One region of the Bordetella genomosp. 10 genome, then DNA from elsewhere that is predicted to be linked to it. Evidence: riboswitches for the same ligand, from Rfam matches in the RefSeq annotation. Region 1 holds a riboswitch; each other region holds the start of a gene.
The links. A riboswitch is a leader RNA that binds a small molecule or an ion and turns the genes downstream of it on or off. The one in region 1 is predicted to bind fluoride.

Region 1 (4,370 bases):
AGGCGCCGGCGGCGCTTCCTGCTGATGCGTATCGCGTGAAAATGGTAGCACCATGAAGTCCGGTCCGGCCGCCGCCACGGCATCCCGCCTATTGACCCGCCTATTGACCCGCACAGGCGTATTATTTATTGTTCGCGTGGGGATGGGGTTCCCCCTTACAAGCGCCATTTTGGCTGATGACTCCTACGAATCGCCATAAGCGGGCGTGGGTAGGGGTTCGTCCCGGCACCCGCGCAATGGGGTGGACCATGACACAGAAAAAAGCCAATGCGCGCAGCGCGAACATCACCGAGGGCAAGTCGCGCGCCCCGAACCGGTCGATGTATTACGCGATGGGGTACAAGTACACCGATTTCGCCAAACCCATGATCGGCGTGGCCAATGGCCACAGCACCATTACCCCCTGTAATTCGGGCCTCCAGCCCTTGGCCGACGCGGCCATCGAAGGCATCGAGGCGGCCGGCGGAAATGCCCAGGTATTCGGCACGCCCACGGTGGCCGACGGCATGGCCATGGGGACCGAGGGCATGAAGTACAGCCTCGTCAGCCGGGAAGTCATCGCGGATTGCATCGAGACCTGCGTGCAGGCGCAATGGATGGACGGCGTGGTGGTGGTCGGCGGCTGCGACAAGAACATGCCGGGCGGCATGATGGGCATCCTGCGGGCCAACGTCCCGGCCATCTACGTATACGGCGGCACCATCCTGCCCGGCCATTGGAAAGGCAAGGAGCTGAACATCGTCAGCGTCTTCGAGGCCGTGGGACAGAACGCCGCGGGCATGCTCAGCGACGACGACCTGGCCGCCATCGAACGCAAGGCCATTCCGGGAACGGGTTCCTGCGGCGGCATGTATACCGCCAACACCATGTCCAGCGCCATCGAGGCCATGGGCATGTCGCTGCCGTATTCGTCGACCATGGCCAATCCGCATGACGAGAAACGCGAGTCGGCGCGCGAGTCGGCCAGGGTGTTGTTGCAGGCCGTGCGCGACGGCCTGAAGCCGCGCGACATCGTCACCCGGAAGTCGCTGGAGAATGCCGTGGCCGTGGTCATGGCGACGGGGGGATCGACCAATGCCGTGCTGCACCTGCTGGCCATCGCCCATGCCGCCGAGGTGGCGTTCGGCATCGACGATTTCGAGCGCATCCGGCAACGCACGCCGGTGCTCTGCGACATGAAGCCGAGCGGCGCCTACCTCGCCGTCGACCTGCATCGCGCCGGCGGCATCCCGCAGGTGATGAAGCTGTTGCTCAACGCCGGCCTGCTGCACGGAGATTGCATGACGATCACGGGCAAGACGGTCGAGGAAGTCTTGAAGGACGTCCCCGATCGCCCGGCCGCGGACCAGGCCGTCATTCACGCCGTCGACGATCCCGTCTATGCGGAAGGGCATCTGGCGATCCTGAAGGGCAATCTCAGCCTGGAAGGCTCGGTCGCCAAGATATCCGGCTTGAAGAATCCCGCGATGACGGGGCCGGCCCGGGTGTTCGACGACGAGCAGTCCGCCTTGCAGGCCATACTCGAAGGCAGGATCCGGCCCGGAGACGTGATGGTGCTGCGCTACCTGGGTCCGAAGGGCGGTCCCGGCATGCCCGAGATGCTGGCGCCCACCAGCGCGCTGATCGGCGCCGGCCTGGGCGAGAGCGTGGGGCTGGTCACGGACGGCAGGTTTTCCGGCGGCACCTGGGGCATGGTGGTGGGGCACGTGGCGCCCGAGGCGGCCGTGGGCGGCAATATCGCTTTGGTCGAGGAAGGCGATTCGATCACGATCGATGCCAACGCCTTGCTATTGGAATTGAACGTGCCGCAGGCCGAGCTCGACGCGCGCCGGCGCAAGTGGACGCCGCCCGCGCCGCGATACGCGCGGGGCGTCCAGGCGAAATTCGCCTTCAACGTGTCGAGCGCGAGTACGGGCGCGGTCCTGGACAAGTTCGAGGGGTGAACGTGGCGGGGGCGGCATCGCCCCCGCCGCGCTTCACTTCCCCCGCGAAGGCCGTTTGCCGCCGGCATCTTCCGGCGCGCGCGGCATCAGCGATGAGAACTGGTTCAGGTAGGCGATCCACGGGGCGGTGATGGGCGTCATGTCGGCGGCGCCCATGCCCAGTACGCCCTGGTACCACTCGGTGAGCGCGGCCATCAGCTCGCCTTTCATCTCCGATCCCGACGCGATGTCCTGCAACAGATCCTGGAGCAGGCGCTGGCGTCCTTCCCAGTGGCGCTGGACGATCCGCGCCTGCGTGGCGACGAGCGTCGACGTATCGGCGACCGAGAGCAATTCCATCAGCTCCATCTCCGTGTCCGCGATCGCGGCGCGCAGGTGTTTTCGCTGCTGCTCGGTCCATTGCCGTCCCGACCGGTCCATCAGGTCGGTAAGCTTCTGGAATAGCTCTACGTTGTTCTTGTAGAGGTGGATCAGGGCATTGTTTCTTGCTTCATCCATGACGGTGGCTCCAGGCTGCGAAGAAGTCGATAGGGATGACCTTGGGTATGAGCACGGTAGGAGTCATCAGCCAGAGCGGCAATTGAAGGGGAACTCCATCCCCTGGGTGGAACGATAAGTAACGCCGATACGTTCTTGACATCCTCCCCCGCCTAAAGTCGGGAGATTCCTACGGTGCTCAACCCGGCATCGAGCCGGGATGAGTCGCTTCGGTGGGTTCCTGTTGCTGGCGGCATAACCGCACCGCTCACTTCACAGGCGCAACGGGCGTGCCCCGCCCTGAGAACATTGATCGCGCCGACCAAATCGGCATTTTCCTCGAAGCCACATTCGACGCACGCGAACCGCTCTTGCGTCTGCCGGTTCTCCGCCGATACATGGCCGCAGCACGGACAGGTGCGGCTCGTGTTCTGCGGCGGCACGGCGATGAGATGCCCGCCGTTGCACGCCAGCTTGTAATCCAGTTGGCGGCGGAACTCGAACCAGCCCTGATCGAGGATGGACTTGTTCAGGCCGGACTTGGCCCGCACGTTTCTTCCCGGCGCATCTGCCGTGCCTGCCGCTGACCTGGACATATTCCGCACCTGCAAGTCCTCGACGCACACTATCGCGTGGTTTTGGCTGATCGTGGTCGTGGTCTTGTGCAGGAAGTCGCGGCGAGCGTTACCGATGCGGGTATGGATGCGCTGGACACGGGCTCTCGCCTTGTTCCAGTTGTTGCTGAACCTGGTCTTGCGGCTCATTGCCTGCTGCGCCTTGCGCAAAGCAGTCTCATGCCGCTTGAAACTGTTGAGTGGCGCGTAGAACGTGCCGTCCGAGAGCGTGGCGAACCGGGCGATACCCATGTCGATGCCAACCGCGCCACCGTTGGGTACGGGCTGCTCGAACTCGCGTTCGGTCTGAATGCTGACGAACCACTTGCCGCAAGACAGGCTCACGGTGACATTCTTCACCGCACCCAGCACATCCCGGCTGTTGCGATAGCGCAGCCAGCCCAGCTTGGGCAGGAAGACGCGGGAATTGCCCTGATCGAGCTTGATCTGCTTCGGATCGGGGTAGCGGAGGCTGTCGGACTGACCCTTCTTCTTGAAGCGCGGGAAGTCGGCCCGCTTGGCGAAGAAGTTGGTGTAGGCCCGCTCCAAATCCTTGAGCGTCTGTTGCTGTGTGTGTACCGGCCCATCGGCCAGCCAAGGGGCGGTGCGCCCCGAGGGCAGCAGCGCACCGTTGCGCCATGCTGTGAGTTCCTTGCACAACCCGGCGTAGCCAAGTTTCTTCTTGCCCGCCTCGTAACGCGCCTTCTGCAATGACAACGCCTCGTTGAACACGACCCGGCACGAGCCAGCGAAGCGGCGCATTTGCCGCTCCTGCCGACCGTCTGGGCGTAGCGCAAACTTGCAGGCTTGAAGTCGTTGCATGGCTGAATCATACTCTTGGCCTATGCTCAATGACAACGATATTCGACACGGACGGCACTGCGTTTTTCTGATGCACGTCCATTTGGTCTTCGTGACTAAATACCGCCGCGAGGTGTTCACCAAGAACATCTTGGACGACCTGCACAGCATCTTCACCAGCGTCTGTGCCGACTTCGAGGCGGAACTGGTGGCGTTCGACGGTGAGGACGATCACGTTCACCTGTTGGTGAACTATCCGCCGAAAGTGGCCGTGTCGGCGCTGGTGAACAGCCTGAAAGGTGTTTCCAGCCGCATGATCCGCAAGAAGAACTACCCGAGCATCCGCAAGAAGCTATGGGGCGGTGCGCTGTGGTCGCCGTCCTACTTCGCCGGAAGCTGCGGTGGTGCGCCTATCGAGATCATCCGGCAGTACATCGAGCAGCAGCAGACGCCACGCTGACCGCAGCAAAGGACGCCTACGGCGTCCGCGCTATTCTTCCCCGGCCTGAACGCCGAGGCTTGCCGCGCACCGGGT
Region 2 (4,370 bases), 340 kb from region 1:
CGATTGCGCCACGGCGTTGGCCACCGGGTCGATGCCGCGGTCGCCCAGCTCCGACAGGGCCCGCGCGCCCGCCTCGTCGCGCGGCGACAGCGTGTAGTGCTGGGGCGGCAGGCGGCGGTCGAACAGCCGCCGTATCCAGCCGCGCGTGTCGGGGTTGGGCGTGCGGATCACGTAGTCGCGTCCCTTGTTCCCCTGGCCGATGCGCGCGCTCATGACGAAGCCATGGGAGAACTTCAAGGTCTTCAGGTGCTGCTGCACCAGGGCGATATAGTCGTCGGAAAGCTCCGCCTCCAGCATCGAGAACAGGCGGCGCAGTCCCTCGGACTGGAAGTTGACGCCGCCCTCGGCGGCCAGCATGCGGACCTGCCGCAGCAGGGGAATGATGTTGCCGACGAAGTCGACCGCGCCGTGCAGCACCCCCGAGGCATGGTGCAGCGAAAGCCCCCAGTATCCTTTCTTGCGCACTTCCTGCGCGCTGGTGGCCAGCGTGTACAGGTCGCGGATGAACTGCGGGTGCGCCAGGGCGTCGGCCAGGACCTGCTGCCGGTGGCGGATGGTCTCGGCGTCGCTGCGCGTCGCGCCCAGCAGCGCGGCGCGGCAGACGTCCAGCACGAGCTCGTCGTCGGCGGCCATCGTCTCCAGCATGCCGTGCAGCTCCAGGTCGTCGAGCAGGTCGCGGCCGTTCAGCGGCAAGGGGCGGCGCGGATCGAAATCGCGGTCGTGGTGCATGAGATAGGCTTTCATGAGGCGATGCGCTCCCGGATTCGATCGAAGGTCAATCCATACTTGGCGGCCAGGGACAGGGCATAGGCCATGCCTTCGGCCGGCCCGCGCACGACCTTGAAGGTGCGCTGCGTCGGCTGCGCCGGGTTCACGGTGCTGATCATGCTCACCACCCGGCCGTCGCGCGAGGCCACTTCGTCGATGAAGGTGACCCACACGCCGATGAGGTCCAGCGCCATGGCCCGCTCCAGGACGCGCTGGCTCAGGAAAAGCGCGTCGGCCAGCGTCGTCGAGGTGAAGATCTCGTTCATGATGACGATGCTCGACGGCGTGGCCTCGTCCAGGATGCGGCGGATGCGCATGAGGTCGTCCTGCAGCTTGCCGCTGAGCGTGCCGATGTCTTCCTGGGGCTCGAAGTGCGTGAAGATGCGGTCGCACAGGTAGAGCGTGGCCGACGTGGCCGGCACCGGACAGCCCAGCGCGGCCAGGTAGTGCAACTGGCCGAACATGCGGGCGAACGTGGTCTTGCCGCCCTGGTTGGGCCCCGTCACCACGATCATGCGTTCGCCGTGCTCGAGCGCCATGTCGTTGCGGACCACGCGCTTGCCGGCGGTCAGCAGCGCCCATCCCAGCGCCAGGTCGAAGCCGTCGACGCAGCGCACCGTCTTGTCGGTGGAGATTTCCGGGTAGCAGAAGCCGTGGTCGATGGTCTCGAAGCGGGCGATCAGCTCCCGGTAGGCCAGGTAGAACTGGACCTCGCGGTCGAAACGCGTGACGGTGGTGTCCTGGAAATCCTGGTGGCCGGCCTCGAATTCGGCCAGGCGCGCGAATATGGCGGGGTTGAGCTGCGCCACGAACTCCAGCACCTGGGACTCGATATGGTTCATGTCGGGATAGTCGCGAAACTCCACCCGGTAGTCCTTGACCTCGCCCTGGCGGAATTTCTCGAAGACCGAGGCGATGACCTGGCTGTAGTCCTGCTCGTCCTCGTAGTTGCGCACGATGAAGGTGGGGCCGTCGATCTGGACCGTATAGGCGACGCCGTCCAGGTCGTTGAGCACCTGCTGCGCCGTGCCGTGCAGGCCGGTGAAGGCGGGCGAGGCGAGATAGCCGTCCAGGTAGTCCCGCAGGCCCAGCAGCGCGTGCGAGCGCAGCGCCGCGGATTCGAGCGAGTCGAACAGCGTGAGCGCGGCCTTGCAGTAGCGCAGCACCGTCTCGACGAACCAGCGCTGGCGTTGCAGGGGATGGTAGAGCTTGGCGGTCTGTTCGGCGTGCGTGCGCATCTGCCGCATGGCCTCGGTGAACCGCTCCAGGTCGTTGACCAGCGAGGCGTCCTCCATGTCGCGGAAGACCTCGTGGCGATAGGCGATGTCCTCGCGGCTGTGCAGGGGAGCGTGGAAGAAGGGCGCCAGGTCGTACTGCTCGCGCGGCGAGATGGCGTGGCGCACCGCCTGGTCCAGATTCAGGTCGCCGAAAAATTCGGGCGCCGGGGGCGGCGCGGCCCATACCGCATCCGCCGCGGCCGGGTCCTGGAAGAGCACGCTGTAGTACGGCATTCAGGCCTCCTGTTCCTGCCGCGCCGCGTCGGCCGGACGCGCGCGCGCGAGGATCGGTGCACCAAGGCGGGGCGGCAAGAATGCGCAAGCCGCGATGCTGATCCGGGGCCCAAGGGGAGAGGAGGGGGGAGAAACATGCCCACACCGGCCCCTCGGGGGCGATGTAGGCATCATCAGCCGACCGGCTGACGGCGCCGGGAGGCGGTTAACGGAGGAATGCCATCTCCGTCCATCCGAGTGTAGCAATGTGCCGACAGTCGCGCCAGCCAAGGGCGGCGCGCCGCCCGCGCGAATTGTCAGCGCCGGGCAATTTTGCTAAAGTCTCGCGTCTTTCCGGAGATGGCATTCCTCCGTCAACCGCCGCGGTCCTTCATACGCGGCTGATGATGCCTACAGGTCCCTGATCGCCTCAGGGCTGTGGGCAACTTTTGCGTCTCGCAGTCCGGTGGTCAGGTGCGCAAGGCACCCTACACATGATCACATGCGACACTCATCCAAATTCGAACAACTGGATCTCCTGCCCTACGCGGGCAAATGGCTGGTCATCTCCTTTCTCGTCGCCTGCCTGGCAGGCAGCGCCTCCGCCGTCTTCCTGCATGCCCTGAACTGGGCGACGGCCACCCGCGAAGCGCACCGCGCGCTCATCTGGCTGCTTCCGGTGGCCGGCTTCGTCGTCGGGTGGTGCTACCTGCGGATGGGCCGGCCGGTCGAGGCGGGAAACAACCTCATCATCGACGAAATCCACGACCCCAAGAAAACCATCCCTTTGCGCATGGTGCCGCTGGTCTTCGGCGGCACCGTCATCTCCCACCTGTTCGGCGCGTCGGTCGGCCGTGAAGGCACCGCGGTGCAGATGGGCGGCGCGCTCGCCGACCAGCTCACCCGCATGCTGCGCCTGCGCCCCGAGGATCGCCGCATCATGCTCATGGCGGGCATCGCGGCGGGCTTTTCCTCGGTCTTCGGCACGCCGCTGGCGGGGGCCATCTTCGGACTCGAAGTGCTGGCCATCGGCAGGATGCGCTACGACGCCCTGTTCCCGTGCTTCGTCGCCGCCATCGCGGCGGACCAGATCGGGCTGCTGTGGGGCGTGGAGCACACCCACTACGTCGTCACCCAGGTCGTGCCCGTGGGCCTGGCGAGCATGCTGGGCGTCGTCGTCGCCGGCATCCTGTTCGGCGTGATCGGCATGGTGTTCGCCAACAGCGCGCACGCGCTGGGCGCCTTCATGAAACGGCACGTGCCCTATGCGCCGCTGCGCCCCTTCCTCGGCGGCCTCGTCGTCGCGGTGGCGGTGTGGGCGCTCGGCGCGGACCGCTACATCGGGCTGGGCATACCGACCATCGTCGAGGCCTTCCAGCACCCGCTGTCGTCCTGGGACTTCCTGGGCAAGCTGGCGTTCACGGTGACTTCGCTGGGGACCGGCTTCAAGGGCGGCGAGGTGACCCCGCTGTTCTACATCGGCGCGACCTTCGGCAATGCGCTGGCGCCGCTGCTGCACCTGCCGTATTCGATGCTGGCGGGCCTGGGCTTCGTGGCCGTGTTCGCGGGCGCCGCCAACACGCCCATCGCCACCATCGTGATGGCCATCGAGCTGTTCGGCCCGTCGATCGCGCCCTTCGCCGCCGTGGCCTGCATCGCCGCCTATCACTTTTCCGGCCATACGGGTATCTACCACGCCCAGCGGGTGGGACACGCCAAGCACCGGATGCTGCCCGAGGGGCTGCGCATTTCCGAACTGGCCGCCTATCGCAAGACCCTCGGCAAGCAAGCCGTGGTTCCCGCCGAAAAATAAATCCTCGACTTTCACTGACATCATGACGAACGATCACGCCGCGCTGCGGCTCTATTTCCCCAATTCCGCCCGCGCCACCGCCACCCGCTTCTGGCACCACCTGAGCGCGCCCGCCCTGGCCCACCATTTGCTGGTCGCCGCCAAGAAGTCGGGCATCAGCCAGGCCGTGCTGCACACCATCCACGCCGGCTATCTGCAAGGACAGAAGATCACGCACCATCATCCCGAGGTCGTTGCCATGCGGCATCCCCAATGCGTCGAACTGGTCGACAGCGAGACCGTGCTGCGCAAGTTCCTGC
Region 3 (4,370 bases), 330 kb from region 1:
GGGGGCTATTCATGGCGCCCATAGGCCGCCACGCCATCGAGCAATTCCTTCTGCGCCTCTTCCTTGCCGCCCCAGCCCTCGAAGCGCACCCACTTGCCCGGCTCTAGCGCCTTGTACTGGCAGAAGAAGTGCTCGATGCGCGCCACCAGCGCCTTCGGCAGTCCCTTCAGGTCGGTGATGTCCGAGGTCGCTGCGCAGACCCGGTCGATCGGCACGGCGATGACCTTGGCGTCCTCGCCCGCCTCGTCGGTCATCTTCATCAGGCCGATAGGCCGGCATTGCACCAGCGCGCCGGCCATGATCGGATAGGGCGTCACCACCAGTACGTCGACCGGATCGCCGTCGCGCGACAGGGTGCCCGGCACGAAACCGTAGTTCACCGGATACTGCATGCTGGTGCTCAGGAAGCGGTCGACCCGGATGACGTTCAATGCCTTGTCCGCCTCGTACTTGACGGGCAGGCCGTCGGCCGGGATTTCGATGATGGCGTTGAAGGCCTGGGTAACGTCGTCGCCTGCCGGGATAGTGTTGAAGTCCATGGTCGGTTGTCCTCCGGGTTATGAAAAAAAAGGCCTCGCGCCGTCATGAAAACCGCCCGAATGCCCGCACCGGCCACTGCTCGGCCTGCGCCTGCAAGGTCGCCATGCGGCGTTGCGCCAGGTCCTCGCGCAGCGTGCCTCTCGATTCGAGAATATACGCTTCCGCGAAGTGCTTCATGCAGAGCGGCGGATCGCCGTCGGCCGGGGCGCGGTATTCGGCGATATAACGCAATACGGCGCGCATGCGCGCGACGTCGTCCGCGCCGCAGGCGGGGCAGGAGGCGCCCAGGGCGGCCAGGTAGCGATCGGGCCGTCCTTCGCGGTCCGCGGCGTCCGGACGTTCGAGATGCCAACTGGCGCCCTTGCGCTGGCGGGGCGGCGGCGCGGGCGCGGCCTCGGACCCGCCATCGGTCTTGGCCGGCCGGTTGTCCGCTTGCAGGAACCGGCTCCAGGCGGCATGCCCGGCCGCGGCCGATCCGTCCAGCAGGCAGCCCACCACGTGGCAGGGACACGAGGGCGCGGCCAGGCGCAGCGGGTAGCCGAGTTCGATGGTCCGGGCCAGCCTGGTGCGCCATTGGTCGCGCGCCGCGAGCACCGCGTCGCAGACCACGCAGGCGCGGGCCGGCGCTTCTTGCCGGAGACGAGCGAGATCGGTCCGCGGCACGTGGCAGCTCAGGCCGATGGACGCCGCCAGCGCCATGCGCTGCGTCGCCAGGGCGGCGGGCGGCGCGGGCGGATGCGCGCATCCGTCCATGTCCCATAACGGATACTGGCGCCTGAGCCTGTCGGCGGCCCGCTTGAAGGCCTGGCCGGCAACGGGCGGCAGCCCGGCCGACAGCAGGTGCGGCGTCATGGCATGAAGATGGTTCAGGCATAGCTGGCCATCCAGGTGGTTCGTCAACTGCCGCCTGGACGCCGGCGCGCCGCGCAGCACGCGCGCCAGCAGCCTGCCTTCCAGCCGGCGCCGATGAAGGCAGGCGGGACAGGCGTCGCGCGAGCGGAACAGGATCTCGTTCAGCCTTTCGCCGTAGACGCGGGTGTCGGCCACCATGCGCGCCAGCCAGCCGGCCGCCATGCCGGCCGCCGCGCGGAACCGGGCACTGTCCTCCAGCGCGTGCCGCAGCGCCGCGGTGTGATGGCCGCAGAAACCCAGGCTGCCGGTCAGCGACTCGGCCACGCGCTCGGGCGTCGTCCGGCGATTCAGCACGCTGGCCACGTAGCGCTGCTCGCTGCCTTGCAGGCCGGCGCAGACGACGCAGGCGCCCCCCGGCTCGGGCCGGCCGGCGGCCAGGTCCGGCAGGGGCATGTTCAGCGGCTGATCCATGCGATGGTCAGGAAGCCAAGGAGCGTCATGACGATGGAGCCGGTGACGTGGATGAGGATCTCGCCCAGGGCCCAGCCGAACTCTTCGTTCCGAAGATGGGTGGCCACTTCGGCGGAGAAGGTCGAGAACGTCGACAGGCCGCCCATCAGGCCCGTGATGACGAACAGCCGCCACTCGCCCGGCAGGCCGGGCATCCGCGCGAAGAAGGCCAGCGCGACGCCGACGATGTAGCCGGCGATGAGATTGGCGGCCAGCGTGCCGTAGGGCAAGGACGGGAAGATCGGGTTGAGGCGAACGCCTAGAATCCAGCGGGCGAGTGATCCCAATGCGCCGCCGACCGCCACGACGAGAATAGTCTTGTACATGCCGAGAACCTGGTTTCTTGTTTATCGACCAGTCGTCCGGTTGGCGCATGCCTTCCAGGCGACTCGTTTTTTCCAGGCATCATCAGCCTTGCGGCGGTTCAGGGAGAATGCCATCTCCTGGCATGAAGTCTATCACTTCCGATCCCTTCCTGCGTGGCGGCGCGGCCGGCCGGAACGGGTTCGCAACGCGTCCATGCATGCGGGCACGCGCGTGGATGCGAGCGTCGGGCCCGGGCATCAGAGGCATCAGGGGTATCGGCGGCATCAGCGGAAAGTCAGGCACAGGATCAACACCAGCAGGCCGCCGATCAAGGCCAGGTAGAAATTCAAATCGCCGGACTGCAGCGCGCGCAGGTAGCCGGCCGCCCTCCATACCGCGTTCTTCAAGGGCCGGAAGACGAGCAGATCGAAAACGTCGGTGACGCCGTGCTCGAACTCCAGCGTGCTGGGGAAATACGGACCGCCGTCCGTATCCCTGCGGGTGTCGTGGGTGGGTTGGTAGATGAAGCGGTAGAAGGTGCGCATCGCGTTCGAGAAACTGAGCGACGTGGTGCGCACGACCGCCGGGCGCTCGCGCATGCCGCCGTACCACACCGGCGTAATGCGTCGCCGATGGCGCGCCGAGATGGCCAGCAAGGCAAGCGGAATCAGGCTCAGCAGCGGCAAGGCGATGACCAGCTTGGACGGCGAGATGAAGGCGAAGGTATCGGTCAGCGGGACCAGCAGCCAGCCCTTGACCATGGCCTGCCCGCCATGCACGCCCAGCGAGGCCGTCGCGAGCTCGTCGAGCAAGGGCAGCCAGCGCGGCAGGCCGATCGCCGCCACGAGCACGCCCAGTCCCAGGATGGCGACGCTCGCGCCATATCGGCGCGCGATGGGAGGCGCCTCGCCCGGGTCCGCGGGGGCGCCGAGCAGGCCCAGGCCGAACAGCTTGACGAAGGTGGCGAAGGCGACCGCCGCGGTCAGCGCGATGCCGGCGCCGGCCAGGGCGAGCACCAGGCGGCCGGGCAGGCTGCCCAGATGAAAGCCCTGGAACAGCGTCTGGAAGACGAACCATTCGCTGGCGAACCCGATCTGCGGCGGGATGGCGGCCAGGCTCATGGTGCACAGCAAGGCCCCGATGCGAAAACCCCATGGCGCGCGCCGCAGCCAGCCATCCTGCGCGATCGCATACCGGCCGCTGGCGCGGTGGACCGCGTCGGCGCACAGGAGCAGGCCGCCCTTGGCCAGCGCATGGCCGCCCATGTGCAGCAAGGCGACCGTCCACGCCAGCGCGGCCAGTTCGGGATGACGGTCCGCCCGGAACATGAGGGCCGCGCCCAGGGCCGTGACGGCGATGGAGGCGTTCTCGGCGGACGAGAACGCCAGCAGGCGGCGCCAGTCGTCCTGCTGAAAGGCCTGCAAGGCGGCCAGGATGGCGGAGATCACCCCGGCCGCGGCGACCACCGTCCCCAGCCCCGCGCTGGCCGGCAGCCATTGCATCAACGCGCGCGACAAGCCGAAGAAGCCCGCGTTCAGCACCACCCCCGACAACACCACGCCGGTGGCGCCCGTGCCCACGCCGTAGGCGCGCGGCAGCCATTCGTAGAAAGGCAGGATGCCGAGCTTGGCGCCGAAGCCGATCAGCAGCAGGATGCCGACGAAGCCGCGGGCGGCCGGGCCGAGCGCCAGCCCGCCTTGCACCAGGTCGTCGACCCCCAGCCCCGCGCCGCCGCGGCCCAGCAGCAGCACCGCCAGCAGCATGGCGACCGCCCCGGCCTCGAGCAGCGCCAGCATGAACAGCACCGCCTTGCCGGCGTCACGGTCGAGTCGTTCGGACAGCAGCATGACGGCGCCGCCCAGGCTCATGACCTCCCAGGCGATCAACAGCGTATAGCCGTCCTGGCTGCCGAATACGCCCCACGCGCCCAGCAGGGAAAGGCTGGCGCCGATCAGCCACCCGGCTTGCGCGGTCCGGGCGGACGCGCCCATCCAGATCGCCAGCGCGGCCGGCGCCAGTCCGAAGAGCATGAGCCATCGCGCCGCCGTGTCGTAGCGCAACGCCACCGCCTGCCCGGCCACCCGCCACGGCAAGGCCAGGGCCTGCCCTTCGTGGGCCAGGCCCCAGGCGGCGGACGCGGCGCCGAGCGCGGCCGCCAATCC

Region 2: linked by a shared signal. The riboswitch ahead of CAL29_RS21100 (voltage-gated chloride channel family protein) and the one ahead of CAL29_RS22565 (hypothetical protein) in region 1 are both predicted to bind fluoride.
Region 3: linked by a shared signal. The riboswitch ahead of crcB (fluoride efflux transporter CrcB) and the one ahead of CAL29_RS22565 (hypothetical protein) in region 1 are both predicted to bind fluoride.

Annotation. Positions count from the first base shown of each region.
Region 1 covers NZ_NEVM01000005.1:1,441,999-1,446,368, reverse strand. The annotation lists fluoride riboswitch at 130-193, shown strand; gene ilvD (dihydroxy-acid dehydratase) at 249-1,943, shown strand; gene CAL29_RS22565 (hypothetical protein) at 1,977-2,441, opposite strand; fluoride riboswitch at 2,492-2,553, opposite strand; gene CAL29_RS22560 (RNA-guided endonuclease InsQ/TnpB family protein) at 2,594-3,856, opposite strand; gene tnpA (IS200/IS605 family transposase) at 3,879-4,295, shown strand.
Region 2 covers NZ_NEVM01000005.1:1,097,441-1,101,810, reverse strand. The annotation lists gene CAL29_RS21110 (MutS-related protein) at 1-744, opposite strand, end outside; gene CAL29_RS21105 (MutS-related protein) at 741-2,279, opposite strand; fluoride riboswitch at 2,437-2,515, opposite strand; fluoride riboswitch at 2,606-2,679, shown strand; gene CAL29_RS21100 (voltage-gated chloride channel family protein) at 2,761-4,071, shown strand; gene CAL29_RS21095 (DUF190 domain-containing protein) at 4,094-4,370, shown strand, end outside.
Region 3 covers NZ_NEVM01000005.1:1,112,190-1,116,559, reverse strand. The annotation lists gene ppa (inorganic diphosphatase) at 6-539, opposite strand; gene CAL29_RS21170 (hypothetical protein) at 583-1,863, opposite strand; gene crcB (fluoride efflux transporter CrcB) at 1,848-2,228, opposite strand; fluoride riboswitch at 2,295-2,355, opposite strand; gene CAL29_RS21160 (proton-conducting transporter transmembrane domain-containing protein) at 2,493-4,370, opposite strand, start outside.